DNA from 4 places in the Listeria sp. SHR_NRA_18 genome. Region 2 is predicted to be linked to each of the others. Evidence: predicted binding sites of a transcription regulator. Region 2 holds the regulator's gene; each other region holds the start of a gene.

What was found. The regulator LexA, encoded in region 2, represses DNA repair genes until DNA is damaged. The targets are predictions, from matches to a motif close to CGAACATATGTTCG.
Region 1: dinB (DNA polymerase IV) is a predicted target of LexA. The motif match lies at 4,808-4,821, and genes of this name have one in related genera.
Region 3: recA (recombinase RecA) is a predicted target of LexA. The motif match lies at 4,211-4,224, and genes of this name have one in related genera.
Region 4: addB (helicase-exonuclease AddAB subunit AddB) is a predicted target of LexA. The motif match lies at 6,628-6,641, and genes of this name have one in related genera.

The regions. Positions count from the first base shown of each region.
Region 1 is NZ_QPKR01000001.1:751,192-759,386, forward strand. Features, by position in the region: gene DUK53_RS03740 (VOC family protein) at 1-393, opposite strand, end outside; gene DUK53_RS03745 (NUDIX hydrolase) at 410-958, opposite strand; gene DUK53_RS03750 (5-bromo-4-chloroindolyl phosphate hydrolysis family protein) at 1,163-1,807, shown strand; gene DUK53_RS03755 (toxic anion resistance protein) at 1,804-3,036, shown strand; gene DUK53_RS03760 (GNAT family N-acetyltransferase) at 3,098-3,640, opposite strand; gene dinB (DNA polymerase IV) at 3,715-4,785, opposite strand; gene DUK53_RS03770 (SDR family NAD(P)-dependent oxidoreductase) at 5,104-5,892, opposite strand; gene rnz (ribonuclease Z) at 5,909-6,823, opposite strand; gene zwf (glucose-6-phosphate dehydrogenase) at 7,139-8,195, shown strand, end outside.
Region 2 is NZ_QPKR01000001.1:456,585-464,779, reverse strand. Features, by position in the region: gene DUK53_RS02320 (MerR family transcriptional regulator) at 97-465, shown strand; gene glnA (type I glutamate--ammonia ligase) at 524-1,858, shown strand; gene DUK53_RS02310 (IS1182 family transposase) at 2,007-3,704, shown strand; gene lexA (transcriptional repressor LexA) at 3,666-4,280, opposite strand; gene yneA (cell division suppressor protein YneA) at 4,441-4,770, shown strand; gene mscL (large conductance mechanosensitive channel protein MscL) at 4,847-5,302, shown strand; gene DUK53_RS02290 (DUF896 domain-containing protein) at 5,324-5,557, shown strand; gene tkt (transketolase) at 5,721-7,715, shown strand; gene DUK53_RS02280 (YneF family protein) at 7,948-8,184, shown strand.
Region 3 is NZ_QPKR01000001.1:328,721-336,915, reverse strand. Features, by position in the region: gene yfmH (EF-P 5-aminopentanol modification-associated protein YfmH) at 1-132, shown strand, start outside; gene ymfI (elongation factor P 5-aminopentanone reductase) at 291-1,025, shown strand; gene DUK53_RS01720 (helix-turn-helix domain-containing protein) at 1,060-2,025, shown strand; gene pgsA (CDP-diacylglycerol--glycerol-3-phosphate 3-phosphatidyltransferase) at 2,146-2,724, shown strand; gene DUK53_RS01710 (competence/damage-inducible protein A) at 2,818-4,080, shown strand; gene recA (recombinase RecA) at 4,355-5,401, shown strand; gene rny (ribonuclease Y) at 5,641-7,203, shown strand; gene DUK53_RS01695 (GNAT family N-acetyltransferase) at 7,332-7,829, shown strand; gene DUK53_RS01690 (TIGR00282 family metallophosphoesterase) at 7,893-8,195, shown strand, end outside.
Region 4 is NZ_QPKR01000017.1:16,148-24,342, forward strand. Features, by position in the region: gene addA (helicase-exonuclease AddAB subunit AddA) at 1-3,143, opposite strand, end outside; gene addB (helicase-exonuclease AddAB subunit AddB) at 3,140-6,616, opposite strand; gene DUK53_RS16460 (IDEAL domain-containing protein) at 6,783-7,016, opposite strand; gene DUK53_RS16465 (competence protein ComK) at 7,285-7,938, shown strand; gene DUK53_RS16470 (helix-turn-helix domain-containing protein) at 7,984-8,195, opposite strand, start outside.

The sequences.
Region 1 (8,195 bases), 290 kb from region 2:
CGTCCCAAATTTGTCAGCAATCATGGCATAGCCCTTACTCCAAAACGTTTCTTCAAGTGGCATATAAATCTTACTGCCTTTTTCAAACTTGGCAAAAATCGCTTTTAAGTCTTCCAAATCATCGCTTTCCACAACAATACTAACATTATCACCTAGAGTCGCTGGAATACCGTCCGGCATATCCGACATCATCACGCGCAAACCCCTGACATCGATTTCACTGTACATAATTTTATCAGCGTTCCCATCTTTATTTCCGCTAGTATTCGGATTCGACGGCGCCTCACCATATGTCACTATCTCCTTTGGCTCGACTTCAAAAATTCCCGCATAGTAATCCAAAGCCTCACGACAATTTCCTGTAAAATGCAGAAAAACAGCAGTCATCTTCATCTACTTCCTCTCTGAATTATTTAGTCGCCTCAAGCAACTGCCAATATTGCACAGCGTATACCGTTTTAGCATCACAAATAACCTTTTCTTCTATTAATTGTAACGCCTCATCCAAACTTACTTCCACAATATTCACGAACTCGTCCTCATCTGCCTGAAGCGGGTTTGCTTGCTTCTTCAAATCTCCCGCAAGATAAATATGTAGTAACTCATCCGCGAAACCAGGCGATGTATAAAAAGACACAAGATGCTTCAAATCATCCGTTTTGTATCCCGTTTCCTCCTCCAGCTCGCGCCCAGCCGTCAATTCCGGAGCCTCATCTGGTTCAATTTTACCAGCAGGAATCTCGACAATTGCCTTCTCGAGCGGTTTCCGATATTGTTCCACCATCACCATTTTGTTTTCAGGCGTAATCGCAACAACCGCCACCGCACCAGGGTGCTTCACGATTTCACGCTTACTCGTTGCACCGTTTGGCAACACCACATCATCCACTACTAATTTAATAATTTTCCCATCAAAAATCGTCTCACGCTTCACCGTTTTTTCCTCTAACGAATCCATGCCACCACTCCATTTCTAAGTCTTTTTTATCATTATACCATAATCAAGTCTGAGGGGAATTTACATCGCACGACTGATAACATCTTTTCCTCCAATATGGTATGATATACTCAAATCAGGTTAGCCTTTTCAGATGATTTTCTAAAAAATTTTCACAAATACTTAATCCTTAAAAAAATAAGGAAGCCTAAGGAGAAGATAGACATGGTAGTTTTCAAAAAATTTATGGCCTTCACTGGCTCAATCGTTTTAACACTCATTTTGTTCGGCATCTTGGCAAACATCTTTGTGAACAACTGGTTACTTATTAGTGTCGTAACACTTGTCGTGGCCGCCGTCCTGTTCTTCTTTTCTGCAAAAGCGGGAGACAAAGCACATGCCATACAGACTGGGCTTACAAAAAAAGAATACAAATACATTCGCACAAACTTAGAAGAATCGCGAGCTAAAATACTGCGTCTCCAAAAAATCACGTCCGCTCACCGTAATCTTTTTACATTCCAGGAACGCGACAAAACACTCTTACTTACAAAACGCATCTACGGTATTGTGAAAGAAGAACCAAAACGCTTTTATGATGCAGAGGATTTCTTTTTCTCCCACTTGGACTCTTTGGTAGAGCTAACAGAAAAATACGCTTTCCTAAACAGCCAACCTGTGAAGGACAAGAAGATTTACCAAACACTTTCTGACACTCGTGCCCTTTTGAATGATTTAGGTCGCGTTATCGAGAAAGACCTCTTTGCACTGCTTAACAAGGACGTATCGAGCCTTGATTTCGAGCTAGAAGTTGCAAAGAATTCCATCTCCAAACAGGAAAAGAAATTTGAAAGGAGAACACCCAAATGACCGAGAACCAAAAGCCAAACGAACCTGAATTAAAAACAACAGAAACACCAACATATGAACAACCGAAAGCAGAGGTTATCGATGCTAATTTCAACAAGACATTAGATGATTTACTCGCCGATCCATTCGGCACAAACGGCTCACAAACCGTACAAGAAATCGTGAACAACGAAACAGACAAAGCTCCCCGCTTGGTTGACATGCTTCCAGAAGCGAACCGTCGCCAAGCAGTGGAACTTGCCAAACAAATCGAGCCTGGAAATCAAGCGGCTATCCTCGGATACGGCGCACCAGCACAAGCAAAGCTACATGACTTCTCCCACTCGATGCTCAACCAAGTTCAAAAGCAAGACGTTGGTCCAATCGGCGAAATCATCAGTGACTTGATGTTCCGCCTGCAAGAAGCCGATCCAGATGAACTTGCCGCACGCAACAAGAACGTTTTCACAAAAATGTTCTCCCGTGTGAAACAATCCATCAACGAGATCACATCCAAATATCAAAAAATGGGCACACAGATCGATCGTATCGCCCTGAAATTAGAACATGCCAAAAAACGTTTAATGGAAGACAATTCCTTCTTAGAACAACTCTACGATAAGAATAAAGACTACTTCCAGGCGTTAAATATTTATATCGCAGCTGGTGAATTAAAACAAGAAGAAATCAATACGAAGCTTCTTCCTGAACTTCGCAAAAAAGCAGAACAATCCGGTGATCAAATGGATTTCCAAGAAGTAAATGATCTCACACAATTCGCAGATCGCCTGGAAAAACGTGTGCATGACTTGAAACTTAGCCGTCAAATCACTATTCAGCAAGCACCACAAATTCGTCTTATTCAAAACACGAATCAGGTTTTAGCTGAGAAGATTCAGTCATCGATTATGACAGCTATCCCATTATGGAAAAACCAAGTCGCCATCGCGCTTACCTTACTACGTCAACAACAAGCGGCAGAAGCGCAACGCCAAGTATCGGAAACCACAAACGAGCTTCTAAAACGCAATGCCGATATGCTAAAAACAAATGCTATTGAAACAGCGCGCGAAAACGAAAGGGGTATTGTTGATATCGAAACACTAAAAGAAACGCAATCAAGCCTCATCGAAACGCTACAAGAAACCTTGAAGATTCAACAAGAAGGCCGTGCAAAACGCGCCGTTGCAGAAAAAGAACTTGTAACTATGGAACAAGAATTAAAAGATCGCTTACTAGAAATGAAATAATCTTTATCTACGAAGAAAGGTGCAGTACCTGTTGGTCATATCCACAGAAACTGCACCTTTCTTATTTGCTATTTTTTTCAAAAGCCGTTCTGAATTCAGCCTCCAGCATACTAAAAACAGCTAAGTCATGATAAGCCTCGTGAAAAAATTCATGCTCCCGTAATATCCCATCTTGATGGAAACCTAGCGAGTGCATCATATTTAATGATCGCTCGTTAAATGTATATACTTCACAATAAACCTTATGTAAATGTAATGCATTGAAAGCCACGTCCAACAACTCTAAGATAGCTTCTTTTCCGTAACCTTTTCCCCAACTTGATCGTTCCCCAATAACGATACCAAAAGCTGCCTGGCCATTTTCTCGGTCAATTAAGCCTAGTTCGGCACGCCCAATGACTCTTCCATCTAAAACAATACTGTATAGTTGTAACGATTGGTTGACGTTAAAAAAATATTTCTCATACATCGTTTGAAAAACCTCTAAAGATCGTGGTTTCGTAATACCGCTTGCCATGGCAATTTCTTCATCAAGCTCCCAGACATGCATTCCTTGTATGTCTTCCCGCCTGATTGGTCTAATTCTCCCTGACTCCCTTTTCATTAACTAACAACTCCCAACAATCATTATCGAACTTAAGTATAACAATGATATGCCATAATAAACAAGATTTTTCTTTAAAATCCTTCTAGTTTCAAATTTTCAAAGTGCAACGGTTTCAGGTTCGTTACCGTCAGGCCAACTAAGCGAACGCTCTCTTCTCCACTATATACATCGCGTAATAAACTGGCCCCAGCATCATAAATAACCCGTGCATCTCGTGTATATTCCATTAATGATAACCTCCTAGTAATGGTACTAAAATCACTGTATCGTAGCTTTAAAACCACTGTCTTACCGTGCTTGCCAATGCGTTCCAGTGAACTTTCTATTTTCTGTGAGAATAAAAGCAACATCTCTTGCATCTCTCGTTCATCGAAAATATTGTTAGCAAATGTAGTTTCTCGGCCAACAGACTTTCTCTCGCGATGTGGGTTTACTTTAGAATCTGATAAGCCTCTCACTGCTCGATACAAGCGATAGCCTTGTTTATTCAGCTCCCGAATTAAATCCCACTCCTCCCATGCTTTTAAATCCGCGCCAGAATGGATACCTAATCGATGTAGTTTCTCGGCTGTGACTTTCCCAACACCGTGGAATTTCGTAACTGGTAGACTCTCTAAAAAGGCTTCTGCTTCCTCTGGTAATACGACGGTCATCCCTGCTGGCTTCTTAAAATCTGATGCAATTTTGGCGATGAATTTATTGTATGAAACGCCTGCTGATGCGGTCAAACCGAGTTCGTGATAGATCGCATGTTGGATCTCCAGGGCTATCTTCATTGCGGATTTGATTCCTTTTTTGTTTTCGGTAACGTCTAAATAAGCCTCATCTAAAGACATTGGCTCCACTAAATCTGTATAACGATGAAATATTTCACGGATTTGTGCGGATACTTCTCGGTAATGTTCCATATTTCCATGGATGAAGATGCCGTGTGGACATAGTTTATATGCTTGCTTTGTCGGCATCGCAGAATGGACACCGAATTTCCTAGCTTCATATGAACATGTGGAGACGACACCTCGTTTATTTGGGTCTCCACCAATGATAAGTGCCTTTCCACGATATTCCGGATGGTCTCGCTCCTCTACCGAAGCAAAAAAAGCATCCATATCAATATGAATAATTTTACGCGTCTTATCCACTTCACTCATCACCTTCCAAAAACGAACGTTTGTTCTCCATTTAATTATACTCTCTCCTCTTAAATAATGCAAGCTGGATTCGGTTAAATTTTGAACAAAAATTACACAGCAAAAAAGAGACTATTTTTTAAGTACAGCGTGTCGACAAATGCTTAGTTTCTAGGCAAAAGCGAGTACCAGCGCGGAGCATACTAAGGTATGTGAGCACTGGAACAGAGCTTTTAACGACGAAAATGAGCGTTTGTCGACACGCTGATATTTTGCGGAAAATCACGTGAAGCAGTTTTTCTACAGTCTGTTTTAAGTAGCCTCCCTTTTTTATTTTTTCTCAAATGCGCCTTTACCGAAAAATTCGATGACGCGTGGCATGACCTGGTACATTCGCGAAATAAGGTTCATCAAAAACGGTAGATTTATTTCACGCTTTGGTTTCCCCATAATTGCCACGATTTTTGCAGCTACTTTTTCAGGCTTCAGAACCAAGAAACCTACATTGTCTAAATAGTCGCCCGATTTGTCGGCAATGTCGAAAAAGCTAGTTGCGATCGGCCCAGGGTTCACCGTCGTTACGTGGATACCTGATGGCTTGGTTTCCATTCGCAAAGCATTGGAATAGCCTAAAACTGCGAATTTTGTTGCGGAATAAGCGGATGATTTTGGTGTCGCGATTTTGCCAGCTTGGGAGGCGATGTTGATAATATGCCCCGACTTACGCGCCAACATGTCTGGTAAAGCGAGTTGCGTCAAGCGCATCAAACCAAGTACATTGGTATCAAACATCCGTTCCACCGTCGCAAAATCAGTCTTTACAGCTTCTTCAAAAATCCCAAATCCAGCGCAATTTACTAGGACATCGATTTTTGTATCGCCGATTTTTTGCATCACGTCTTCTATCTCTTCAAAGTCTGTCATATCCATTTTGTGGTAATCGCTAACAACACCATAATCCGCTTGAATCTGTGTTGCTAAATCTGACAATTTTTCCGTGCGGCGAGCCGTCAGAATCGTGTGTGCGCCTTGTGCCGCGACTTGCCGTGCCATCTCTGCTCCGAGCCCATTGGATGCACCTGTAATCATCACCGTTTTCCCCTTCAAAAAATCGTTCATCCTTCTCCAAACTCCTTTATAGTTCAAATATCGCAAAATCGGTCGCCATTTCCGTATTAGGAAAAATCGCTTGGCATTCTGAGACCAATTCGCGATTGTCCTCCCGGCTATAACGCGAACTAATATGCGTGATAATCAGCCGTTTTGCATTCGCATTCTTAGCTAGCGTGGCAGCTTCTATCGTCGTAGAATGCATGTACTCTCCAGCCATATCGCCCATTTCAGCACCAAATGTCGCTTCGTGCACGATGACATCCGCCTGATCCGCGAGTACCAACTCATTCGCCGTCGTCCGTGTGTCGCCAAAAATAGCCATAACCCGTCCTTTTTTAGCGGGTCCAATAAACTGGCTTCCATCGACTACTTCGCCATTCTCAAGCGTCACCGTCTTACCTTCTTTCAGCTCCTTAAAAATCGGTCCTGGCTTCACACCAAGTGCCGAAAGTCCTTCCGCATCAAGCGATCCCGCCTTATCAGCCTCCTCAATCCGGTAGCCATAACTCAAAATGCCGTGATCCAACTCGCGACAAATAACTTTAAAATCAGCATCTTCAAACACGACTTCACTATCAATTTCCACAATTTCAAGCGGGTATTTCAAATGCGTGCCACTCACCGCTAAACTCGTCCGAATATAATTCGCAATCCCCACAGGTCCGTAAATCGTAAGTTCCGTTTCGCCGCCCTGAAAAGAACGACTGCTAAGAAGCCCTGGCAAGCCGAAAATATGATCCCCATGCAAATGCGTAATAAAAATTTTTTCCAGTTTACTCAATCGAATCGAACTTCGTAAAATCTGATGTTGCGTTGCTTCCCCACAATCAAACAGCCAAATACTATTTCGTTCATTTAGCATCGTGAGCGCAATTGCCGTTACGTTACGGCCTTTGGAAGGGACACCCGCTCCTGTTCCGAGAAAAATCAATTCCATCTTTGTCTCACAATCCTTTCTCTAATCCGCTATTAATCATACCATATTTAGCCCATTTATGGCACTCCCACCGCTAAGCTTTTCCGACTTTTCCGGTTCAATCAGTTGCACATTAGAAATCAAACGGCTAAAATAGTAAGGAATAATGAGGGCGACTATGATTATATCTTAATTGTCTCATTCTCAGAATAAAAGCTAAAACATCTCGCTCATTTTTTCTAGGTAAGTTGTATTGACAGCTTTACGCAAATCGAGCGCTTGTCGCCGGTTTATCTGAGGTATGTTCCACACAATAAAGAAAGAGGGTAAGCACGTATGACAGAAGTGAAAGAACAAGTAGCTTTAATTACTATTTTTGGCGGTACGGGAGATTTGGCAAATCGCAAACTTTACCCTTCGCTATACCATCTCTTCACGAAAGGCTTTTTGAAAGAAAATTTCGCAGTGATCGGTACAGCTCGTCGTCCATGGACCAATGATTTCTTCCGTGAAAAAGTCGTAGAATCATTGAAAGGCATCGAAAAAGAAGGCTTCGATCCAGAAGAATTTGCGTCACATTTCTACTACCAATCGCACGATGTAACCAATCGTGAATCGTATGTCGAGCTGAAAGATTTATCTGATGAACTCGATAAAAAATACGAACTACAAGGAAATCGCCTATTCTACCTTGCTATGGCGCCAAATTTCTTTGGAACTATCGCAAGTCGATTAAAGTCAGAAGGTTTTGTCGATAATGCTGGATTTAGCCGTTTGATCATTGAAAAGCCATTTGGTCGCGATTTAGCAAGTGCCCAAGAACTCAATGAGTCACTGCGTCAAGCGTTTGATGAAAACGAGATTTACCGCATTGACCATTACTTAGGCAAAGAAATGATACAAAATATTTCCGTGATTCGTTTTGCGAACTCTATCATTGAATCGCTTTGGAATAACCGCTATATTGATAACGTCCAAGTAACATTGAGTGAAACGCTTGGTGTAGAAGATCGCGGGCGTTATTATGAAGAAAGTGGCGCGCTTCGTGATATGGTTCAAAATCATATTTTACAAATCGTATCCTTGCTTGCGATGGAGCCACCGATTAAATTAACCACACAAGAAATTCGCCATGAAAAAGTGCGCGCGCTCCGTTCTCTGCGTGTCATTGAAGGCGACGATGTGTACAAATATTTCGTACGCGGGCAATACGGTCCTGGAACAGTAGACGGCAAAGAACTGCTCGGTTACCGTCAAGCAGAGAATGTCGATTCCGATTCTAATACCGAAACATTTGTCGCAGCGAAACTCATGATTGATAATTTCCGCTGGAGCGGCGTTCCGTTTTATATTAGAACCGGGAAACGTCTTGCGAAGAAAACAACGCAAATTG
Region 2 (8,195 bases):
TCAGATTATCTGACATAAATTTGACAAATGATATCACATACATTATAATGCAACTAACATATGAAAAATATAGAGTTTTGAAAGGGGTAAATTGTCGTGAGTGAAAAAGAAATTAGAAGATCGATGCCTCTTTTCCCGATAGGTCCTGTCATGAAATTAACAGATCTTACTGCGCGACAAATTCGTTATTACGAGGATCAAGGATTAATACACCCAGCAAGAAATCAAGGGAATCATCGACTGTATTCGCTACAGGACATCGATATACTGCTTGAGATTAAAGATTATTTGAATGATGGTCTGAATATTGCGGGAATTAAAAAAATGTACCAAATGCAGCAGGATGAACAGAAAACACCGCTCACTGATGAGGATGTACGTAAGATTTTGCGAAAAGAGATGCAGCAAGCTGGTCGATTCGTGAAACAAGATGCCTCTGGAAAGCAACAATTACCAAGGTTTTGACACAAGGTATTTACTTTAAAAAAGTTTATATAATATCAATTATTGGGAGGATTTAATTATGACATCGTATACTAAAGAAGACATTTTTCGCTTCGCAGACGAACAAAATGTGAAATTCATCCGCTTGCAATTCACGGATATCCTAGGAATCATTAAGAACGTGGAAATTCCCGTAAGCCAACTAGGCAAAGCATTGGATAACAAAATGATGTTTGATGGCTCCTCTATTGAAGGATTTGTACGTATTGAAGAGTCTGACATGTACTTATTCCCAGATCTTGCTACATGGGTTGTGTTCCCTTGGACAGCAGAAAAAGGGAAAGTGGCGCGGTTGATTTGTGATATTTATAATCCGGACGGAACAATTTTTGCGGGGGATCCTCGTGCTAACTTAAAACGTGTATTAGCCGAAATGCATGACTTAGGATTTACAGATTTTAACTTAGGACCAGAACCCGAATTTTTCCTTTTCAAACTAGATGAGAAGGGTAAACCAACGCTTGAATTGAACGACAACGCTGGTTACTTTGACTTAGCACCAACCGATTTGGGTGAAAATTGTCGTCGTGATATTGTATTAGAATTAGAAGAAATGGGTTTTGAAATTGAAGCGAGCCACCATGAAGTAGCTCCAGGGCAACACGAAATCGATTTCAAATATGAAGATGCCGTTACAGCATGCGATAATATCCAAACATTCAAATTAGTCGTAAAAACAATTGCTCGTAAGCACGGTTTGCACGCGACGTTCATGCCAAAACCGTTGTTCGGCGTGAATGGATCGGGGATGCATTTCAATATGTCGCTGTTCAACAAGGACGGCAATGCGTTCTTTGATGCAGATGGCGAAGAGCAATTAAGTCAAACGGCGTATTATTTCTTAGCGGGCATGTTAAAACACGCGAAAGGCTATACTGCGGTAACGAATCCGACCGTTAATTCATATAAGCGCTTAGTTCCTGGATATGAAGCGCCATGTTATATCGCTTGGTCTGGTAAAAACCGTAGCCCACTTGTTCGTGTACCAAGTTCTCGTGGATTGAGTACGCGTCTGGAGCTTCGTAGCGTCGATCCAGCAGCAAATCCATATCTAGCAATGGCTGTATTGCTTCGTGCTGGCTTAGATGGTATCAAGAACGAGCTTACTCCGCCGAAACCTGTGGATCGCAATATTTATGGCATGAATGAAGAAGAGCGTCACGCGCACGGTATTTTCGATCTTCCAGAAAGCCTAGCGTTAGCTTTAAAAGAACTTGCCACCGATGATATCGTTGTTGATGGTTTGGGCGAACACATTCTGGAACATTTTGTGGAAGCTAAAACAATTGAATGTGATATGTTTAGAACCGCGGTTCACCAATGGGAACGTGATCAATATATGGAAATATATTAATATGTAAACTAAAAAGAGGATGGGACAAAAGTTGATTAGTATCAACGGATGTTCCATCCTTTTTTTGTATATAGAAATAAGTACACAAAAATAGCACGCTTTGTTAAAATTAAAGTACCAACCAAAACCCAACAAAGGAGTGCTATTTATGTATATCAATTATAACATGGACCAATTAATTCTTCCAATGGATTTAGAAACAATGATTCCTGAAAATCATGTGTCACGAACGATTCATCAACAAGTAGAGGAGATTCCAGAAGTAGCAATTCAAAATTGGCAAAGGGCAGAAGGCCGTCAAAGCTATCATCCAAAAATGATGCTCAAAGTTATTCTTTATGCGTATTCCCAAGGCGTGACCTCCGGTCGGAAAATAGCGTCTATGACGCAAGAAAATATTCCGATGATGTGGCTAGCGGGGCAACAAGCCCCAAGTTATCGCACGATTAATCGCGCCCGAATTTCTCCCCATTTTGATACGCTGTTAAAAAATATGTTTATTTCTTTTCATGCCTTTGCGCTCAAACAACAACTTATTTCAGGTGAAAAAATATATGTAGATGGAACAAAGATAGAAGCAAACGCCAACAAGTATAGCTTTGTTTGGCGAAAATCATCGGAACGGTTCCATGCAAGTCTACAAGAAAAAATAGGCACCCTTTACGAAGATATGAAGCGCCAAGTCGCATTAGATATGGAGAAAGATGAGAAAGAAGATTTTTCAATCGTGCAGTTGGAGCAATTAGATCAAGTGCTTTCTGAAACGATTGAAGCCATTGATACCAGCCTCTGTGAGGCTGATAGTGTCGAACAAAAAGCCTTAAAACAAGAGAAGCGGATGTGGACCAAACAACAAAAACAATTACAACGCGATTATTTACCAAGGCTACAAAAGTATCAGACGCATTTTCAACAATTTGGTGATCGGAATAGCTTTTCTAAAACAGATAGAGATGCGACCTTCATGCGAATGAAAGAAGATCACATGCGAAATGGACAATTAAAAGCAGGGTATAATGTTCAAATTGCCACGGAGAATCAATTTACCTTGCATTGTGCCATTTTTCAACGTCCCACAGATACGCGCTGCTTTCTTCCCTTTTTATCTTCATATGAAAAGCAATTAGGGAACCTTCCAAATTACATCGTCGCAGACGCTGGTTATGGTGGAGAAGAAAATTATAAATATCTATTAGAGGAAACCAATAGCCTGCCTATCATGCCCTATACGATGTACCGAAAAGAACAAAAACGCTCGTATAAGAAAGATAGGATGCATCGAGATCACTGGGAATACCGCGCAGCGGATGATTTTTTCATTTGCCCGAATCAGCGAAAAGTCAACTTTCAGCGGTATGCGTATCGGACAGATCGCTATGGCTACGTGCGTGATTTTAAAGTCTATGAATGCGAAGACTGTTCCGATTGTCCTTTGCGTGCAGTATGCACAACTGCTAAATCAGGACAGAATCGAAAAATTTACTATAATCCTGTTTGGGAAGAACTAAAAAGTCGAGCAAGACGAAGCCTCACATCCGAAATAACTTCTGCCATCTATCGGCAACGAAAGATAGATGTAGAACCAGTTTTTGGGCATGTGAAGGTTCTTTTGGGGTTCACTCGTTTCCGTTTACGAGGGCTTCCAAAAGTAGCGACCGAAGCCAATCTCTACTTCATGGCTAATAATATGCGAAAACTGGCACGCCTCGCGTGCCTAAATGGAAAAAATACGTATCAAAAATCTAAATGCAGATTTTTGATACGTATTTTTCTAGGTCAGAGAACCTTTTGTCTCAGATCCTTTTGTTTAGCGAATATCTCGGTACAAGCCAATGACTTTTCCTAAGATGGTAACATTTCTTAAAAGAATTGGCTCTAAAGCATCATTCTCTGGCTGTAAACGGAAATGGCTAGATTCTCTAAAGAACCTTTTGCAAGTAGCTTCGTTGTCATCCGTCATTGCGACAACGATTTCGCCATTATTAGCGGAATTCTGTTGTCTTACAATCACTTTATCACCATTAAGAATACCTGCATTAATCATACTTTCGCCATCAATTTCTAGCATAAATATCTCTGTTTCACCATTTGCCATATATTCAGGTAAAGGGAAGTATTCATCAATATTTTCAACAGCTGTAATAGGTATGCCTGCTGTCACTTTACCAATAATAGGAATATTAATAACGTTTGGTGCTGCGATATCATCTTCCAAAGATAGGATTTCAATAGCTCTAGGTTTAGTTGGATCCCGGCGAATGAGCCCTTTTCCTTCAAGTCGTGCTAGGTGACCGTGGACTGTGGAGCTAGAGGCTAAACCAACTGCTTCACCGATTTCACGCACGGAGGGTGGATAACCCTTGTCTTTTACTTCGGACTTGATAAAGTCGTAGATATCTTGTTGCCGTTTGGATAATTTCATTTGTTTCACCCCGTTCACTCTTTCATTACTTCTTTATTAATCCCAGTATATCAAAGATTTTTTAGATATGCAAACAATTGTTCGTTTTTTTATTGACATAACAGAACGAGTGTTCTATAATGAATAAAAAGCGAACGTATATTCTTTTGGAGGGATAAAGATGACTTTAAAATCTATTTGGGATCGGTATTATATTGCGATTATATTTATTATTACGTGTTTTGTTTTAGGTTTAGTATTAATGTTTGTGACAGTTAATCAGGCAAATTCTGATTATAATGAGGTCTATGTTGCTAGCGGGGATTCGATTTGGAGTTTAGCGGATGAGTACGCTGGTGATTATAAAATGAGCAAACAAGAGTTCGTAGCATGGGTCGAGAAAGAGAACCAGATAATCAACGGTAAATTGACAGCGGGTGAGACAATCACAATACCAGTTAAGAAAGGTAACACAGATATAGATCACTCTATTCAATTAGCAAATGAGTAAATAGGACACAATGCTTTAAAAACCTCTGCTTTTCATGTAAAATAGTCGTTGATAATGAACAAGAAGGGGTTTTTCGATGTTTAAAGATTTTAAAGCATTTATTTCGAAAGGAAATGCATTAGGTATGGCAATTGGTATTGTCATTGGCGCTGCGTTTACAAGTATTGTGAACTCGCTTGTAAATGATATTATCATGCCTCCATTAGGGCTACTAGTAGGTAATGTAGACTTTACGAATCTATTTATCAGCTTAAATGGGACACATTACGATACACTAAAAGCTGCTCAAACTGCCGGAGCACCAACGATAAATTACGGTTTGTTTGTCAATAATGTTATCAGTTTTCTTATTATTGCTTTCTCGGTTTTTTTGATTATTAAAGTGGTAACAAAATATATTCCACTAGAACCGAAAAAGCCTGCTACGAAAGAGTGTCCTTATTGTTTGTCTGCTATTCCAGAGAAAGCGAGTAAATGCCCACAATGTACATCGGACTTGACTCAAGATGAGGAATCAGGATTATCAGTATAATAGTAAACAAGGAGGAACATAATGTTAGAGAAAGCGAAAATAGATCGAATTAACGAATTGTCGCACAAGAAAAAAGCAGGTACGATGACTGTTGATGAGAAGCTAGAACAAGAGGCACTTCGTCAAGAGTATATCAAGTCCTTTCGAAATCAAGTTCGTGATACGATTGAGCACACGACATTCATCGATCCGAATGGTGATGATGTAACGCCTGAAAAAATAAAACGAAAACGTGACGAGCGAAATAAGCTGTGAAGGAACTGGAGGGATTGATATGTCTCTCCATTTCTTTATATTCAATCGAACATTATCGATCATTTTAATGCATTTGTAAACAATTAGATATTTTTTAGTTGTGTAATAGTCTAGAAAGGATTATTATAGAGAGTAGTGACTAAAACAAGAGAGGATGTTTCATTTGTTTGATAAAACGGATCAATTAGCAATTAATACTATTCGAACATTATCGATCGACGCAATTCAGAAAGCCAATTCTGGTCATCCAGGATTACCAATGGGGGCTGCCCCAATGGCGTATGCATTATGGTCTAAAGTACTGAAGGCCAATCCAGCTAATTCACACTGGTTTAATCGCGACCGCTTTGTTCTTTCTGCAGGCCATGGTTCTATGTTGCTTTACAGCCTGTTACACCTTAGTGGCTATAAATTAGGATTAGAGGATTTGAAGCAATTCCGTCAATGGGATAGCAAAACACCTGGTCACCCTGAGGTTCATCATACGGATGGTGTAGATGCGACAACCGGTCCACTTGGACAAGGCATCGCGATGGCTGTTGGTATGGCGATGGCAGAAAGACATTTAGAAGCAATGTATAATAAAGATGGATTCCCAGTTGTGGATCACTATACATATGCATTATGTGGTGATGGCGATTTAATGGAAGGTGTGGCATCGGAAGCTGCTTCCCTTGCTGGACATCAACAACTAGGCCGCTTGGTACTTTTATATGATTCTAATGATATTTCACTAGATGGTGATTTGGATAAATCATTTTCTGAAAGTGTAAAACAACGCTTTGAATCTTACGGTTGGGAACATTTGCTTGTTAAAGATGGCAATGATACAACTGAAATTTTAGCGGCTATCGAAAAAGCGAAACAAAATACATCGCAACCAACGATGATTGAAGTGAAAACAGTTATTGGTTTCGGTGCTCCAAACGAAGGAACAAGCAAGGTTCATGGCGCTCCACTTGGTGCGGATGGCATTAAGGCTGCAAAAGCTGTATATGGTTGGGATTACGAAGAAGACTTCTACGTTCCAAGCGAAGTATATGATCGCTTTAAAGAGACGCTTGCGAAGCGTGGCGCTGAGGAAGAAGAAGCATGGAACACGATGTTTGCTTCTTATAAAGAGAAATTCCCAGAACTTGCGGCTCAATTAGAGCTTAGCTTGAATGAGGAACTTCCAGAAGGCTGGGACAAGGATTTACCTGTATATGGTGAGGATAAATCGCTTGCTAGCCGTGCGTCAAGCGGTGAAGTCATCAATGCTTTAGCTGCTAAATTACCTCAATTATTTGGTGGATCTGCTGATTTAGCTGGTTCTAATAATACAAATATCGCAACAGATGGTGAGTTTACGAAAACTACACCTGCTGATCGTAATATTTGGTTTGGTGTACGTGAGTTTGCAATGGGGGCTGCACTGAATGGTATGGCGCTACATTCTGGGCTTAAAGTTTACGGGGGAACATTCTTCGTATTCTCTGATTACCTACGTGCAGCGATTCGCTTATCTGCGATTCAAAACCTACCAGTGAACTATGTGCTGACGCATGACAGTATCGCAGTTGGGGAAGATGGACCAACGCATGAGCCTGTAGAACAAATTGCTTCTCTTCGTGCAATGCCTGGTTTGACGTTACTTCGCCCAGCAGACGGGAATGAAGTTGTTGCGGCATGGAAAATTGCGATTCGCTCAACTAATCGCCCGACGGCTCTTGTGCTTACGCGTCAAAACTTACCAACATTGCCTAATTCTGCTAAATTGGCGGAAGAAGGCGTGGCTAAAGGAGCTTATGTATTGTCTCCAGCGAAGAAAGACGTGGCAGATGTACTTCTTTTAGCTACTGGATCAGAAGTTAATTTGGCTGTACAAGCACAAGCAGAACTTGCAAAAGATGGCATTGACGCATCTGTCGTTAGTATCCCATCATTTGACTTGTTTGAGCAACAATCGGCGGAATATAAAGAGAGTGTTCTACCGAATGCAGTACGTAAACGTGTATCCATCGAAATGGGCTCAACGCTTGGTTGGGAACGTTACGTTGGTTTAGATGGTAAAACAATCGGAATTGACAAGTTTGGCGCTTCAGCACCAGGCGATACGATTATTAAAAACTATGGTTTCACTGTGGAGAATGTCGTTAACACTGTGAAGTCTCTGTAAGTAATAGATTGGAAGTGCAAGGTGAGGCGAGTTTTTCGCTAAATCATTTTGCACTTCTTTTTATGAGAATGTGTTGTGTATACGTTGTGTTGATGGTATAATGAGGCAGTTGTGATTTTTTAATGATAGCGAACTTTTATTGCTATAGAATATCGAAAAACTATTGTTTTGGCCTGATAAATCAAGTACAATAAAAGGGATATATTGTTTCGAGGAGGAGAAAGAGAATATGTTGTGGTATATACTTATCGGCATACTTTGCTTAATTGCTGGTTTGGCATTAGGATTTTTCATTGCAAGAAGATACATGATGACGTATCTGAAGAAAAACCCGCCAATCAATGAGCAAATGTTACAAATGATGATGGCCCAAATGGGAATGAAACCGTCACAGAAAAAAATTAACCAAATGATGAACGCTATGGGTAAACAGCAAGAAAAAGAAGGAAAAGCGAAGAAGAAAAAATAAGATTAGGACGG
Region 3 (8,195 bases), 130 kb from region 2:
ATTTTTGAAGAAGCATCTCTATTCGATATCTTACCTGCCATTGAAGCCGTTACGGTCGCGGATGTAGAAACCTTCTTGAAACGAATTTATGTGGCGGATCGCATCACGACGTTCCAAATTGTGCCGGAGTAAAGTCAGGTCGCTGAACTCCTGATAAACTGCTTCACATGATTTCCCACTAAACCTCCGCGCGGAGATTCTTTAAGATTTCTTTAACTTAGTAAAAAAAATGGTATTTTGGAGCGAGTCATGCTATGATGAAAGAAATGGATAGAAGGGAATAATCGGCTTTGAGAGAAGATACGAAATACGCGCTCATTACTGGTGCGAGTGGAGACATAGGAAGAGAAATCGCGATTGCACTTGCAAAACAAGGTTTTCACCTATATTTACACTATTATCGTAACGAGAAGGCGATTGCGCTGCTACAAGAAGAGTTAGTTCTTTTTGGTGTAGATGTTATCCCGATTCAAGCTGATTTTACTAATTCTGATGCTATATCACGGTTGCAAGATTCCGTTTTTCAATTAGATGTATTTGTTCATGCTGCTGGGAATAGCTATTACGGCTTATTTCAAGACATGCCCGATCAGGAAATAACGAATTTATGGGATATCCATGTTCATTTTCCGATGCAGTTATTACAGAAATGGATTCCGAAGTTGCAACGAAGTGACGCTGGACGAATTATTTTTATTAGTTCTATCTGGGGAGAAGTTGGGGCTGCGATGGAAGTGGCTTATTCGGCTGTAAAAGGGGCGCAGATTGCTTTTTGTAAAGCGCTAGCTCAAGAGATAGCCGCATCAGGCACGACTGTCAATGTAGTATCTCCAGGAATGGTAGATACAAAAATGAATCACCTTTTTGACGAGGAAGAGAAGACAGCGTTATTAACGGATATTCCAATGCACCGATTTGCAAAACCGAGTGAGGTTGGGGAAGTGGTCGCTTTTTTAGCAAGCGATCGCGCAAGTTATATGACTGGACAAACGATGCGTCTTGATGGTGGCTGGTTTATGAGGTAAGAAAAAGATTTTATGTAATGGTAGGTGTTTAAAATTGACCGAACTAGGTGAGAAACTCAAAAATGCAAGGCGAACAAAAGGTCTCAGTCTTGATGATCTACAACAAATAACAAAGATTCAAAAGCGCTATCTTGTCGCAATTGAAGAAGGCAACTATGCTGTAATGCCAGGTAAATTCTATGCACGCGCGTTCATTAAGCAGTATGCAGAGGCCGTTGATTTAAACAGCGAAGAACTCTTTCAAGAATTTGAAAATGAAGTTCCAGCTACGAGTCAAGAAGCCGTTGTAAACGAGCAAATAACACGTGCACAGCAACGTCGTGCCCCACTGGCCGCAAGCCAACCAGGCAACGATAACCCACATACAACACATTCCGTATTCGGACTCGTTCCAAAAATTCTGATTGCCCTATTCATCGTCGTTATCGGCTTCGTAATTTGGTATTTCGCCTTCTACAATGCTGGCGGATCAGGCAACGAAGTAAACAATACGAGCACTGGGGATTCCACAATCAAGGTAGATGATGGAACGAAGAGCGATTCCGACACCAAGAAAGATACCACAACGAAAAAAGAAGATACTAAAAAAGATACAACTACTGAGAAAAAAGACGAACCAAAGAAAACAGAGATCAAAACCGAAACGTCTGGAAATGCAACCACATACACTGTATCTAACGCGGACAAGCTTTCTGTGACATTCACCTTATCCGGTGGCGAAAGTTGGATTCAAGTAACTGACGACGCTGGTTCAAGTATCTTTGGCGGTATTATCGCAGACGGTGAGACGAAAACATTCGATTTGGCAAGCAGTAAATCTGCCAAAATAACAGTCGGAAATGCCACACCAGTAACAATGAAAATCAATGATCAAGCGGCGGAATTAGCGAAAGATTCCATTACGCAAAAATTAACGATTAATCTGGCTGAAAGTACAGATACTGGAACCACTTCCGATTCTTCTGATACTAGCACTAGTTCAGACAGTAACGCGGAATAACAGATTTTTTAGGACAGCGTGGCCGTAAATGCTTACTTATCTTGCATCAAGCATGAAAATAAGCATTTATTGCCACGCTGCGTTATTACATATCTTTAATTTAAGAGGGGATGAAAAAAGATGAATTTACCTAATAAAATAACGGTGGCCCGCATCATTTTGATACCAATTTTTGTTGTATTATGTGTGGCACCACTAGGTCTTGGAACTGTGACGTGGCTTGATTCCACCATTCCTGTATCCAACATCATAGCAGCTATTATTTTTATTGTAGCTGCATTAACAGACTGGTTTGACGGTCATTTGGCGCGAAAGTATAACTTAATCACCAACTTCGGAAAATTTGCCGATCCGTTAGCTGACAAATTGCTTGTCGCTGCAGCCTTTATCATTCTAGTAGAACAACATATTGCGCCATCTTGGGTTATCATTATTATTATCAGCCGCGAGTTTGCAGTAACTGGTTTGCGGTTACTCCTTGTGGAAGGTGGCGAGGTCATGGCAGCTGGACAACTAGGAAAAATCAAGACATTTACACAAATGATCGCCATTCCGCTATTACTACTTCACAACTGGCCATTCGAATGGACCGGTATTCGTATCGATCTTGTCTTCCTATATGTTTGTGCCTTCTTCACGGTTTGGTCAGGCTGGGATTATTTTTACAAAAACCGGAATATCTTCAAAGGTTCGATGTAATTTCAAAAAACGACTTATCGCTATTGGTAGGTCGTTTTTCTTGTCTTTGAGGTAAGAAGTTGTAATATATAAAAGTAGAAAGGGCGTGTTTTTATGCGTAGTGCAGAAATTATTGCAGTAGGAACCGAACTATTATTAGGACAAATCGTGAATTCCAATGCTGCCTTTATATCAAAAGAGCTTGCCGAATGTGGCGTTTATGTATATCATCATACCGTCGTAGGCGATAACCCCGAACGATTGAAAAAAGTAATCGAAATTGCCGAGAAACGCAGCGATATCTTAATTTTTTCAGGTGGATTAGGACCTACAGAAGACGATATTACCAAACAAGTTCTAGCTGGATACCTGACAAAAGGGATCATTTATGACAACGAGCATCTGACAAAAATAGAGCATTTTTTCGCGGCTAGAAAAGACAAGATGTCCGAAAATAACAAACGCCAAGCAGAAATCATTGAGGGATCATACGTTTTATCCAATGATTTCGGCTTTGCGGCTGGCATGTTCCTAGAAGAAAAGGCTCATACCTATATCTTACTTCCTGGCCCGCCATCAGAAATGCAACCCATGTTTACGAAATATGCCAAACCACTGCTACTAAAAAATAGTGAGCGCGAAATTATACTAGAATCTAAAATAATACGTTTTTTCGGCATTGGCGAATCGAAATTAGCAGATGATTTGAAAGATATGATTGCAACACAGACAAACCCTACAATCGCAACCTATGCGGGGGAAAATGAAGTGGTTATCCGACTTACTGCTTCTGCGACAACAAGAGAAGAAGCATTGCGGTTGATTGCCGAGACAGAAGAAGAGATCATTAAGCGAGACGGGGCTTACATATACGGCTCAGGAGACGTCACACTCGTCGATTTGGTCATCCAGCAACTCATGGAAGCCAACATGACTATTTCGGCAGCAGAGAGCCTCACAGCCGGTTTATTTCAAGCAGAACTCGGTGGCACAACAGGCATCTCTAAAATCTTCAAAGGCGGCATGGTAACATATAGTGCTGAAACGAAGCACGAATTACTGCACGTCTCCAAGGAAACGATTGAAAAAGAAGGCGTTGTCAGCCAAGCTTGCGCGATAGAAATGGCAGATAATATTCGTAAACTATGCAAAACAGATATGGGCATCAGCTTCACGGGTGTTGCAGGTCCCGAAGAGCTAGAAGGAAATCCTGTTGGAACCGTATGGATTGGCCTTAGCGTTGTTGGTAATCCTACATTAGCCTATCGTTACACCTTCAATCGCGATCGTAATTATAATCGTCGTCGAGCTGTAAAAGAAGGTTTTGCGCTGATTAAAGCTTTTTTGGACGAGAAATCCGATAAAAAAGAGAAATAAGGGGTGAAAATCAACACAATCAGCCGTAAAAAAAGGTTAGACGAATGCTTGCAAAACGGCTATAATAAAGGCACAGTCAGGAAGCGAATGCTACCGTGTAGAGAGAAAAATAGCGCGCACAGAAAAAATACGAACAAATATTCGCTTTTTACTTGTATATCTTCAAAAAATAAGGTATAGTATCTATAGGCAGTAAAAACAACCGCTAAATAATGTGTGGTATGCAATGTTTTTACATGAAATTAGATATATATAAAGACTAGGAGGCAATAATGTGAGTGATCGTCAAGCGGCCTTAGATCAGGCGTTAAAACAAATCGAGAAGCAATTTGGTAAAGGTTCCATTATGAAGTTAGGGGAACAATCAGATCATAATATTTCTACGATATCAAGTGGCTCTTTAGCTCTCGATATCGCACTTGGAGTCGGTGGTTATCCACGAGGAAGAATCATCGAAGTATACGGACCAGAGAGTTCAGGTAAAACAACCGTTGCTTTACACGCTATTGCAGAAGTACAAGCGCAGGGCGGAACAGCGGCATTTATCGATGCTGAGCATGCATTAGATCCAGCATATGCGAAGAATCTAGGCGTTAATATTGATGAATTATTGCTATCACAACCAGATACAGGGGAACAAGCATTAGAAATCGCTGAAGCGTTGGTTCGTAGTGGCGCTGTCGATATTTTAGTTATTGACTCCGTAGCCGCACTCGTACCACGTGCGGAAATCGAAGGCGAAATGGGAGATTCACATGTCGGCTTACAAGCGCGTCTTATGTCCCAAGCCTTGCGTAAACTATCCGGTGCAATCAACAAATCCAAAACAATCGCGATTTTCATCAACCAAATTCGTGAAAAAGTAGGCGTTATGTTCGGTAACCCTGAAATAACTCCAGGTGGACGTGCCCTTAAATTCTACTCTACTGTTCGTTTAGAAGTAAGACGTGCAGAACAACTAAAACAAGGTACGGACGTTATCGGTAACAAAACAAAAATCAAAGTCGTGAAAAACAAAGTAGCACCACCATTCCGTGTCGCTGAAGTAGACGTTATGTACGGCTTCGGTATTTCACGTGAAGGTGAACTCGTTGATATGGCCTCTGAAATTGACGTTATCAATAAGAGTGGTTCATGGTATTCTTATAACGAAGAGCGTATTGGCCAAGGTCGCGAGAATGCGAAACAATACTTGAAAGAGCATCCAGAAATTCGCGATGAAATCTCAAAACGCGTGCGTCAAGAATATGAAATCGATGTGAAACCTAATTTAGCAGAAGAAGCATTGCCAGAAGAAATCAATTTACTTGATGAAGATTAATCCATAAGCCGCCCAATTGGGTGGCTTCTCTTTATTTCTAAGCTATAAAATCCTTTTTTTATAGGGTTTTTTTTGATTCCGTTTACATCTTTGCGCTTTCCTTGACAATACATGGATTGACAGATAGAATTAGATTGTATATTTTACATTTAAAAATGAAAAAATACACGCGTGTCAGGAATATTTCTGACAACCGACATAACCATTAAAAAGAATTGAATAGCAAAGGAGGTGTAAGGATGGAACTCGTAATCACAATCATCTCCAGCTTGCTTTTCTTGATCGTCGGTCTGGTTGTTGGTTCTCTAATTTATAAATCAAGCTCTGAGCGGAAACTTGCCGCTGCTAGAGGAACAGCTGAATTAATCACGGAAGACGCTAAAAAAGAAGCAGAAACCTTGAAGAAAGAAGCATTACTTGAAGGCAAAGAAGAGAATCATAAGTTACGTACTGAAATCGAAAATGAACTTCGTGGGCGAAGAGGGGAATTACAAAAATCAGAAAATCGCTTATTGCAAAGGGAGGAAAACCTCGACAGAAAAGATACTTCTTTAAGTAAAAGGGAAGCAACTCTTGAAAGAAAAGAGGAGAGTATCAGTAAACGTCAACAACAAATTGAAGAAAAAGAAAGCAAAGTGGAAGAGATGACTCAAAAACAACAAGTAGAGTTAGAAAGAATATCTGCCCTTACCAAGGATGAGGCGAAGAACGTTATCTTGAGCCAAGTAGAAGAGGAACTAACACACGATACAGCAGTGATGGTGAAGGAATCTGAAACTCGTGCGAAGGAAGAAGCAGATAAGAAAGCGAAAAACATTCTTTCTCTAGCAATACAACGCTCCGCAGCGGATCATGTTGCTGAAACGACAGTAAGCGTTGTAACTCTACCGAATGATGAGATGAAAGGTCGAATTATTGGTCGTGAAGGCCGTAATATTCGTACACTGGAAACGCTCACTGGTATCGATTTAATTATTGATGATACACCAGAAGCAGTTATCCTTTCCGGATTTGATCCTGTTCGTCGTGAAATCGCGCGAATCGCTTTGGAGAAACTCGTACAAGATGGACGAATTCACCCAGCACGGATTGAAGAAATGGTCGATAAAGCTCGTAAAGAGGTGGACGAACATATTCGTGAAGTTGGAGAACAAGCAACATTCGAAGTTGGCATTCATTCAATACACCCAGATCTAATCAAGATTCTTGGTCGCTTGCGTTACCGTACAAGTTACGGGCAAAACGTCTTGAATCACTCGTTAGAAGTGGCGAAATTGGCTGGAATTTTGGCCAGTGAGCTTGGTGAAGATGTAACGATGGCTAAGCGTGCTGGACTCCTTCATGATATCGGTAAAGCAATCGATCATGAAATTGAAGGAAGTCATGTCGAAATTGGTGTCGAACTTGCTACGAAATACAAGGAAAATGATATTGTTATTAATAGTATCGCTTCCCACCATGGAGACACAGAGGCAACATCTGTTATCGCTGTCCTAGTAGCAGCCGCAGATGCCCTATCAGCCGCAAGACCCGGTGCTCGTAGTGAAACATTGGAGAACTACATTCGCCGCCTAGAGAAATTAGAAGAGATTTCCGAGTCTTATGAAGGTGTAGAGAAATCTTACGCCATTCAAGCTGGACGCGAAGTTCGTATTATCGTAGAGCCTGATTCTATCGATGATTTAGCTTCTTACCGCTTAGCACGAGACATTAGGAAACGGATTGAAGAAGAACTCGAATACCCTGGTCATATCAAAGTGACTGTTATCCGTGAGACGCGTGCTGTAGAGTACGCGAAGTAATCACATAAAACACGCAGTTCCCACATCGGAAGCTGCGTGTTTTGCTGTATACAGGCAAGCAATTTCCTTGCGCGATGCCGAAAAACAAAGCTATAATATGCAGTAATCTAAGATGGGAGTTTGATAGCATGCAAAAATGGGAAATCAGAAATTTTAAAAAAGAGAATTATTCGGATGTGGCTCGTATTTATCAGACGGGAATTGATGGACGAAATGCGACGTTTCAAAAAGAGGTGCCGACATTTGAGGCTTGGGATCAGAAGTATCTGGATGTTTGTCGTTTTGTGGTGATGGAGGATGGAGTTGTAATTGGATGGGCTGCATTACTGCCATTTTCCGGCATGCCTTCTTACCGCGGGGTTGCGGAACTGAGTATTTATATCGATCCGGCAACGGCTGGAAAAGGAATTGGGACGGCGCTTATGGCTCATATCGTTAGCAAGAGCGAAGAGGCTGGTTTTTGGACGCTACAATCCTTGATCTTCCCTGAAAATACGGCGAGTATTGCTTTACATAGAAAATTCGGATTTAAAACGCTTTGCATTCATGAAAAATTGGGCGAGATGGACGGTGTTTTTCGAGATGTGGCATTATTGGAGCGCAGAAGTGATGTCGTCGGAAAATAGGACGGGCATTTTGACGCGTTTCGGGGTATAATAGGTTACATATAGAGAGTGAGGAATTAGCATATGGAATTATTATTTATCGGGGATGTTGTGGGTTCTATCGGTCGTGATATGATTACCGAATATTTGCCGCAACTAAAGAAAGCGTATCGTCCGACTGTTACGGTAATCAATGGGGAGAACGCCGCTGCTGGACGTGGCATTACGGAGAAGATTTACAAACAGTTTTTAGAGCAGGGTGCTAATGCGGTGACGCTTGGTAATCATGCTTGGGATAATCGCGATATTTTTGAATTTATCGATAACGCGAAATATTTGGTGCGACCTGCGAATTTCCCGGAGGAGACGACGCCGGGTACTGGACTT
Region 4 (8,195 bases), on a different contig from region 2:
GACACAGGTTGCGCACTTCTCGTAAACCGCGTATCACTAAAGCTATCCACAACCGAAAATTGTCGCTTCACCTCCGTCACAGATTGCTTAGACCTAATACCCGTCTCCTCAATAAAACCATATCGAAAAGAAAGACGTTCCTGAATCTGCTCAAAATAAGGCGATTGCTCCGCTGCTCCCTTACCATTCTTCACAATATCTAACCAACTCGAGTCTTGCTTAGCCTCTGCATCCACAGTTAAAAACTCCTGATAACCATGTTTCTCGATCAAAAGACGCATATTAGTGGACAATCGAACCGATCCAGAATCATTTCCATTTTCCATCTGTTCCATATAATCTGGATGCCTCACAAAAGCACTACCAATCCATTGCAAATAATTTTTAGCCTGAAACCTAACGCTCGCCGGTAACATCCAATCCTTCTCCGTCAAGTTTTGTTCCCATTGCGCAACAGACTTTTCAAGACTCGGAACCGTTCCAACCAGAATCAACTTCTCCTCAGCACGAGTTAGCGCCACATATAAAACGCGCATTTCCTCTGCCATCATCTCAGCAATCTTTTTATACTTTATCGCTTGTTGCATAATCGATGGGTAAACTAAACGCTTCACAGGATCATTATATCGCGTAGCAAAACCAAAATCCTTATCAAACAAATATTTATTATAAATATCCCGCATATTAAATTTACGGTCCAAGCCAGATAAAAATACAACAGGAAACTCCAACCCCTTACTCGCGTGAATCGTCATCATTCGGACAACATCTTCCTTCTCACCCAACGTTTTGGCAGTTCCCAAGTCCTGTCCCTTTACCTGCAACCTCTCCACAAATCGAATAAATCGGAATAACCCACGAAACGCCGTCTTCTCATACTGATTCGCGCGATCCAACAAGGCCCGCAAATTCGCCTGCCTCTGCTTTCCACCTGGCAAGCCACCGACAAAATCATAAAAATGCGTCTCCTGAAAAATTTGCGCTATCAAATCAGCCAAATCTTCACGCATCGATAGTTCCCGCCACTTACTTAACTGACGTAAAAAAGCCTGTAACTGCGAAGCCAATTCCCCTGGTTCAGAAAGCGCATATATTTCCAAGGCCTCAAAATACGGTTTATTTTTCCCGACAGAACGAATTCGAGCCAAGGCATCTTCATCTAGACTAACAATCGGTGAACGCAAGACGGACGCAAGCGGAATATCTTGATATGGATTATCAATAATTTTGAGCAGAGACACCATAATCGCAACTTCTGTAGCCTCAAAATATCCAGAATTATTATTCGCGTAGAAAGGAATATCCAACTCCTTCATCGCATCCTCCATATCAGGCGCACTTGTAAGCGCTCGTGATAAAATAACGATATCCCGATACTCCATCGGACGATACTGCTTCAACCCCTTATCAAAAACAGGCGTCTTTTCATCAATCAGCTTGGCTATTCGCTTCGCAATATAACGAGCCTCCGCTTGCCTTTTTTGCAATTGTTCAGGCGCTAATTCATCCACCTCATCCGATTTCTCATCCTGCTCCATATCAATCAAAACAAGCTCCGTCTGCGTACTATCCGAATCCGGAAAATGAGCACCTAAAACCAATTTCGCCTGTTCATCATACTCAATTTCCGCCACTTCCGTATCCATCAACTGATTAAAAATAAAATTCGTCGTATCCAGCACATCCGAACGACTTCTAAAATTCTGAGATAAATCAATTTTCAACCCAGTCCCATCACCATCCCCCGTATAACGCTTATACTTCGCCAAAAATAAACCAGGTTCCGCTAAACGAAAACGATAAATAGACTGCTTCACATCCCCGACCATAAACAAATTACCATCTGCCTCTGTATCCGCCGTTACTAAAGATAATATTCGCTCCTGCACCATGTTCGTATCCTGATACTCATCAATCAAAACCTCTTTAAATTTCTCTTGATATCCCAAGGCAGCATTAGACGGTGCCCCATCCTGATCAGAATGACTCAAAATACGTAACGCCAAATGCTCCAAATCATTAAAATCAAGCATCCCCCGCGAAACCTTCTCCTGATAGAAACGAATAGCAAACTCTTGCGTAAGCTCTATCAATGTCACAATTGTATGCTTCATTTTCATTAAATCCGAAATATAATGAACTCCGTCTCGCGAAAACCACTCACTACCTGCATCTGTCACCGTTTTTTTGGCCTGATCACGAAGTTTCTTCACTTGATTTATCAATACTTCGTCGTATAATTCTTTATTTTTTAAGGTAGCAATCCGCTGAAATTTAACAGCCTTCCAAGCACTCGTCAAACTTTCCCAATCACAATCTAACGCTTGCATCAAACTCCGAATCTGTTCCAAATCACTCTCAAGCGTCACTAAATAAGGCTCAGGACCTGCCGAATCGCCACATAAAAAAATCGCATGTTTCAAAAAATGCTCTGCCTGTCGCAACTCCATCATCAATTGCTTTTCAATAATAGGATAAAAAGGCAATCCCGCGACATCCATTATTTCGCCGACATCATAATTAGCAATAATCGAATCTAACCAAGCCTCCGGGGAAGGATGTGCTCTTGAAAAATCATACAATTCCCCGACAACTTTTCCAATATCATCATCCGATCGATCCCCAGAAAAAGTATCTACCAACTCAAAAAATGCAACATTCTCAGCATTTCCATAGTGCTCCTCTAGTAATTTGTCCATCACTTCATCCCGCACCATTGCACTCTCAATCGGTTCAATCAAACGAAATTCAGGATCGATATCCGCCAAGTAATAATACTTTTTTATCACATCTAGACAAAAGGAATGCAACGTAGAGATAGAAGCATAATTAAGCAAAGCAATCTGCCGCTTCAAATGCGAAGATGACTCATCCACTAATAAAGCATTTTCAACTGCCTTACCAATCCTAGCCTTCATCTCAGCAGCAGATGCATTCGTAAATGTCACAATGAGCAATTCATCTACATCTATCGGATTCTCAGGATCCACAATTTTCTCAATGACTCGATTCACTAAAACAGCCGTCTTACCAGATCCAGCAGCAGCAGCAACAAGAACATTCTGACCACTCGCATACATCGCCTTCCACTGATCATCCGTCCACACAGCATTCTCTGGCTTTGTCGGAATTATCCTCCTCATTCCTGCCCCTCCTCACGCATTTTCCTCAAAACATCTTCCCTACTCTGATTCTCTAATTTACGATATTGATTATTCTCAAGCGACGCATCAAACTGACAAACCGATCGAAATACACAGAGTTGACAAGGCGTCCGCTCCTTCAATTTATAAGGATTAATCGTTACTTCCCCATCAATAATCTTATTCCCTGCCTTTGTATACTGGCGACGAACGTACTGGCGCATCGTATCAAACTCTGCCCTCGTCGCTGTAGCCGAATGCGCATTAAAATTCCCATCCTTTTTCAACCCAGTAGGTATCACAGAAGACGTTTTCCCTGCCTCTAGTTCCGTATCCATAAGCGATACCGCCAAAGTATCGTCCAGCACTAACCCTTTCATCCGAAAACTCTTCAACAATTCTTTCTCAAGCTCTGTTTCCGTCAATTCCTTGTCTGCACTAACAAGCGGATTATGCATATGAAAGTATAAAACTCCCGCAGGCTCAGCCACTTTTCCAATAAGTTTAGCCGAATTCTCCACGACAATATCTAAATAGGTCAGCATCTGCAAGGCAAGTCCATAATAAACTTCCGTCATCGGCAAATCATGCGAGCTTGACTTATAATCTATAATTCTCAAAAAAGTGCGCTCATCCTGCTCCGCCTCATCAATTCTATCAATGCGCCCCTGTAAAATGAGTTCACGCCCATCATTAAGCGGCAATTTCATAGGTGGTATTTCCCCCTTCGCTCCGAAATCAACTTCTAGTCCAACCGGCTTAAACCGACTAATTTTAGCTTGCTCATTCAACACACGCGTCGCCCTAATAATGATATTCAAAAGCTTATACTGAATATATTCCAATCGCTTCGTACTGAGCAAAATTTCATGTTGTAACTTTGGCGCCAAATACGCCATAGCAAGCGTTGCCAGCTCCATGCATTGCTCCACAGATAATTGACCCCACTCTAAGTTATTCTTTTGAAGCTCTGCCGATATCCACTCCATAGCCCCATGAAATATCTCACCAATATCCACAGATTGCAGTTTATAATGCGCCCGCTCCTCCAGTTTTAGACCATGTTGCGCAAAATGCTGAAAGTGACAACTATAAAAACGCTCCATTCTCGAAACACTTGCATGAATATTTTCACCAAACAAGGAGGTTGCAGCTTCTTCTGAAATGTTCTTAGCCTTATTTTGATAAAATAAACTTCCTAAAATTCGTAAAGCAGGATTTCTCCACTCCTCATCTGATTGGAAAAAGGCATAAGCATCCCACCATACAGGAGACATCTGGTACCCTTTTTTCTTATATTGCATTTGCGCTGTTAAAAGCGCTATCGTAGCTCTTGGTGTGGAAATATAAGAAGCCTGCTCCAAATCACTCAACAAAGAAGGATCACTCAAATAAAGCTCTCTCTTCACCTCTGGAAAAATTGTCTCTATTCTCCTAATATAGCTTGATTCAGACAATTCCTTCCCATTCTCATCTGCGTTAGGAAAGCTAATAAATAAACGCTCTGAGGGCAGCGTAAACAGCCGATAAGCCACAAATTCTTCGCTTGAGAGCATATTCTTACTACTAGGTCTAACAGCAATTCCCGACTGATTTAAAACATTCCGATCTTCATCCGATAAAATGCCACTCTCCTCTTTTTTCATTGGCAAAACACCATCATTAATCCCTGCAGCAAAAATAACCTTCTTATTTAGTAATCTCGAATTATCTATATCCGCAACAATAACCTGATCTAATGACGGCGGTAACAAAGCAAAATCGAGAGCATCAAGCCCTGTATTAATAATATCAAAGAAAGTATTAAGAGATAGCTCCTCATCTCCCATAACCTCTACAAACTCATCTAATAACGCCACAACAGACTTCCAGGCCTGTTCATGCTCTTTTGCCAACTCTAATTCATTCATTTCCTCCGCATGCTTGCGCCACATATCTAGCCGACCATCAACTTGCACATCCAACATAAATTGAAAAAGTGCACTTGCCTGTTCCACACCATTACCAGCTACCTCTAACCGCTTCTCTAGCGCCATTAACGGTACTTTTATGTGCTCCCTTACTTCATTAATCGTAGCCTCTTTCGCCTTCTCATCGTCTGTTTGTACGCCTTGATTCAAATCCAATCCACGAATTTTCCGGTAACTCCAAGGTCGTTTATCCATCCATCTACGTTTATTATAAATTCCATTCTCCAGTATATAATTCTCAAAAATATCGACCTTTCCTCTATAAGCACTACTACTTACATCTAGCGGAAAGAAAAATTCCGTTCGAACAGCCTGAAATACAGCTTCATACTGCCAATTAGTACGAAGAACATCTAAACTAGAACGAAGAAATTCAACCATTGGGTGATTAGCCATCGTTCGTTTCTTATCGATAAAATAAGGAATATCATTCGCATTTAAAGAAGCCTTCAAAATCGTCTCATACACCTCTGTATTTCGGAGCAAAATAGCCATATCCCGGTAACGATACCCCTCCGAAGCTAACTGCCTTATATGCCTCGCAATCCCATCCATTTCAGCACGTCGATTATTCGCTTCATAAATAGCAAGACTTGGCGTCTCATTCGCATAGGCCTTCACGGAGAACTCCCCCCATGTCTCCTGTAAATATGCTAAATCATTATTTTTAAAGCGTTCATTATTTTCTAAAACGATATCAGGTAATATTTCACAAGCCCCATTCTGAGCTATTTCTTTTAAATTGGCATATGTCATACCTGTCACTTGAAATACATTATACGCCTGTAAATTATTCACACTATATGCTTCATCCAAAGTCAAAGCGATGGTCACATTTTTACAAACACTAAATAATTCCCCCAAGACCAAATATTCTTGTGGCGAAAACTCATGAAAACCATCAATAAAAATCTCGCATTCCGCTAAAAAATTGCTATCCGAAATCGCATCTCCAAGCAGTCTCAAATAATCTTCATTCTCTAAATATTTCCCAGACAATACACGCTTATAAGCATCATAAAGTAGCGCTATATCAGCCATCTTATTATTCAAATCTGCACTATTCTCACCATCAAAATTCTGTAACTCTTCTTGCTCCACACAAAATTGCTCCATCTCTTTAAAAATTTGCTCCAACTCTTTAATGAAACCTTTTTTTGAAGCATTCCGCCCAAATAACTGTAACTCATCTTGCTTCTCAATCATTATTTTACGAATGACCATCTCTAATCCTGAATCCGTTAAAAATGTTCGAGCCAAGCCACCACTCTCTTGCAAAATCCGCCAAGCCAAACGACTAAAACTAAAAATTTGCGTGTGTAATAACCCAGAGACACTCTCCCGTTCAAAAAACGCCGTCTCGATTTGCAAAGTCATCTGATCTGGGACTAAGAAAATACAATTCCGCTTCTCTCCCGCTCCACTCATTCGCTCTTCTAACCGGTCCATTATTAGTGCCGTTTTCCCAGTACCCGCGCGCCCTATAATAAATTGTAGACTCATTTCTCCACCACCGAACGTATGTTTGTTTTATATCATAACACATATTAGCCAACTAGACCATACTTATTTTAAAATCCTAATTTCAGTCTATCACTATAATCGAATTTCAACAAATAACACATGAAAAAACTAGAGCCAGATTGACCCTAGTCCTCACGTTATTTATTTAAAAGGTCAGCATTTCCTGCTGCATTCCGTTTAATTTCTCTGTCAAAAGATAAAATTTCTCTTTATCGTTATTGTCTAAAGCAACATCGATTTCATCTTTCAATTGTTGCATCCTGTGTTCGTCAAGGAGCATTGTCATGTAGCACTCAATAAATGTATTCACTAACTCTTTTTCTCCTTTTAGAACTCCAACTTGATTAACTAATGAACTTGAAAAATCTCGCATTTCCATGACTGATCACTCCTTCTTAATTTTTTATTACCACAATGAAAAAGTAGAAATAAGGGGTTAAAAAGTCATATCCTTTATAAAAATAGAATTTTTAGAAAAAATAGTGACTTCGGGAATTAGCTGTGCTATACTCAAGCTAGCAAATGAGATGCAACATAGACAGATAGCTTCAAAGTAGGTGTACCTAAGATTTTTCAAAAACAAACCGGATATTCCATAACCTTAACTCGGTGCATTTACACTACTTATATACATCAAAAGGAGTGACATTATGTCGAAGAAAATGAAAACGCCAGTGTATGAGGTCAATCCCCATACCATGATAATCCTGCCTCTAAAAACAAAGTCAGGGGTTCAATCAGAAGTCTTTGAATTAAACGATCATCGTATATCTAGTTTTACCCCATTATTTCTAATTAAAACAAGCTGCCAATATTTTGGTTCAAGCTACGAAGGCAGAAGAGAAGGAACTCGCTTCTTGACAGGCGTCACACACAAGCCGCCAATTATGATTGATCCTGTTAGCTTCACCTATGCCTTTCCAACAACCTCAGCAGGAAGAGACGATTGTATTTGGATTTTTCCGCAACACATCTCGGAATATTACGACTCTAATTATAATTGCACAACCATCCGATTTAATAACAAACAAAAAATAAAAATATCTGTATCATTTGCTACTTTCAATAATCAGATGGCCAGAGTTTCTATGCTACACATGAAATTTTCTCAAAAAATGCGTAGTGTAGAGACAGAGTATCCCTATTCCAATCTTTTATTTCCACCTATCTCCCTAGCAGCTGAGAATAGAGAACCTTATAATCTTGAGGAAATCAGCGAGGTTAATGAGCATTTCATTGACTTTAGTTACCCTGATACACCCCAGCAAAAAAAGGAGAACAAAAAGAAAGAAGATAAGTAAAAAAACAAGGCAGTCACTTTTTTCCGGTTTGTGACTGCCTTGAAATTAAATATTTCGATTTCCCAAAGCCTCTGAAATTCTTTTCAAAAGTAATAATTCTTCTTCCGAATAGGAGTAGGGCAACTCTAAGTACCACTTTTCTAATTCAGGATTTCCAATCAACGGGAAAGCATTCACCGAGTTTTTCTCCCTAAGTCCGGCCACATCGTCCAATAAAAAATCCGTTGTTGTACCTAATTCGTCTGCCAACTTAGCAA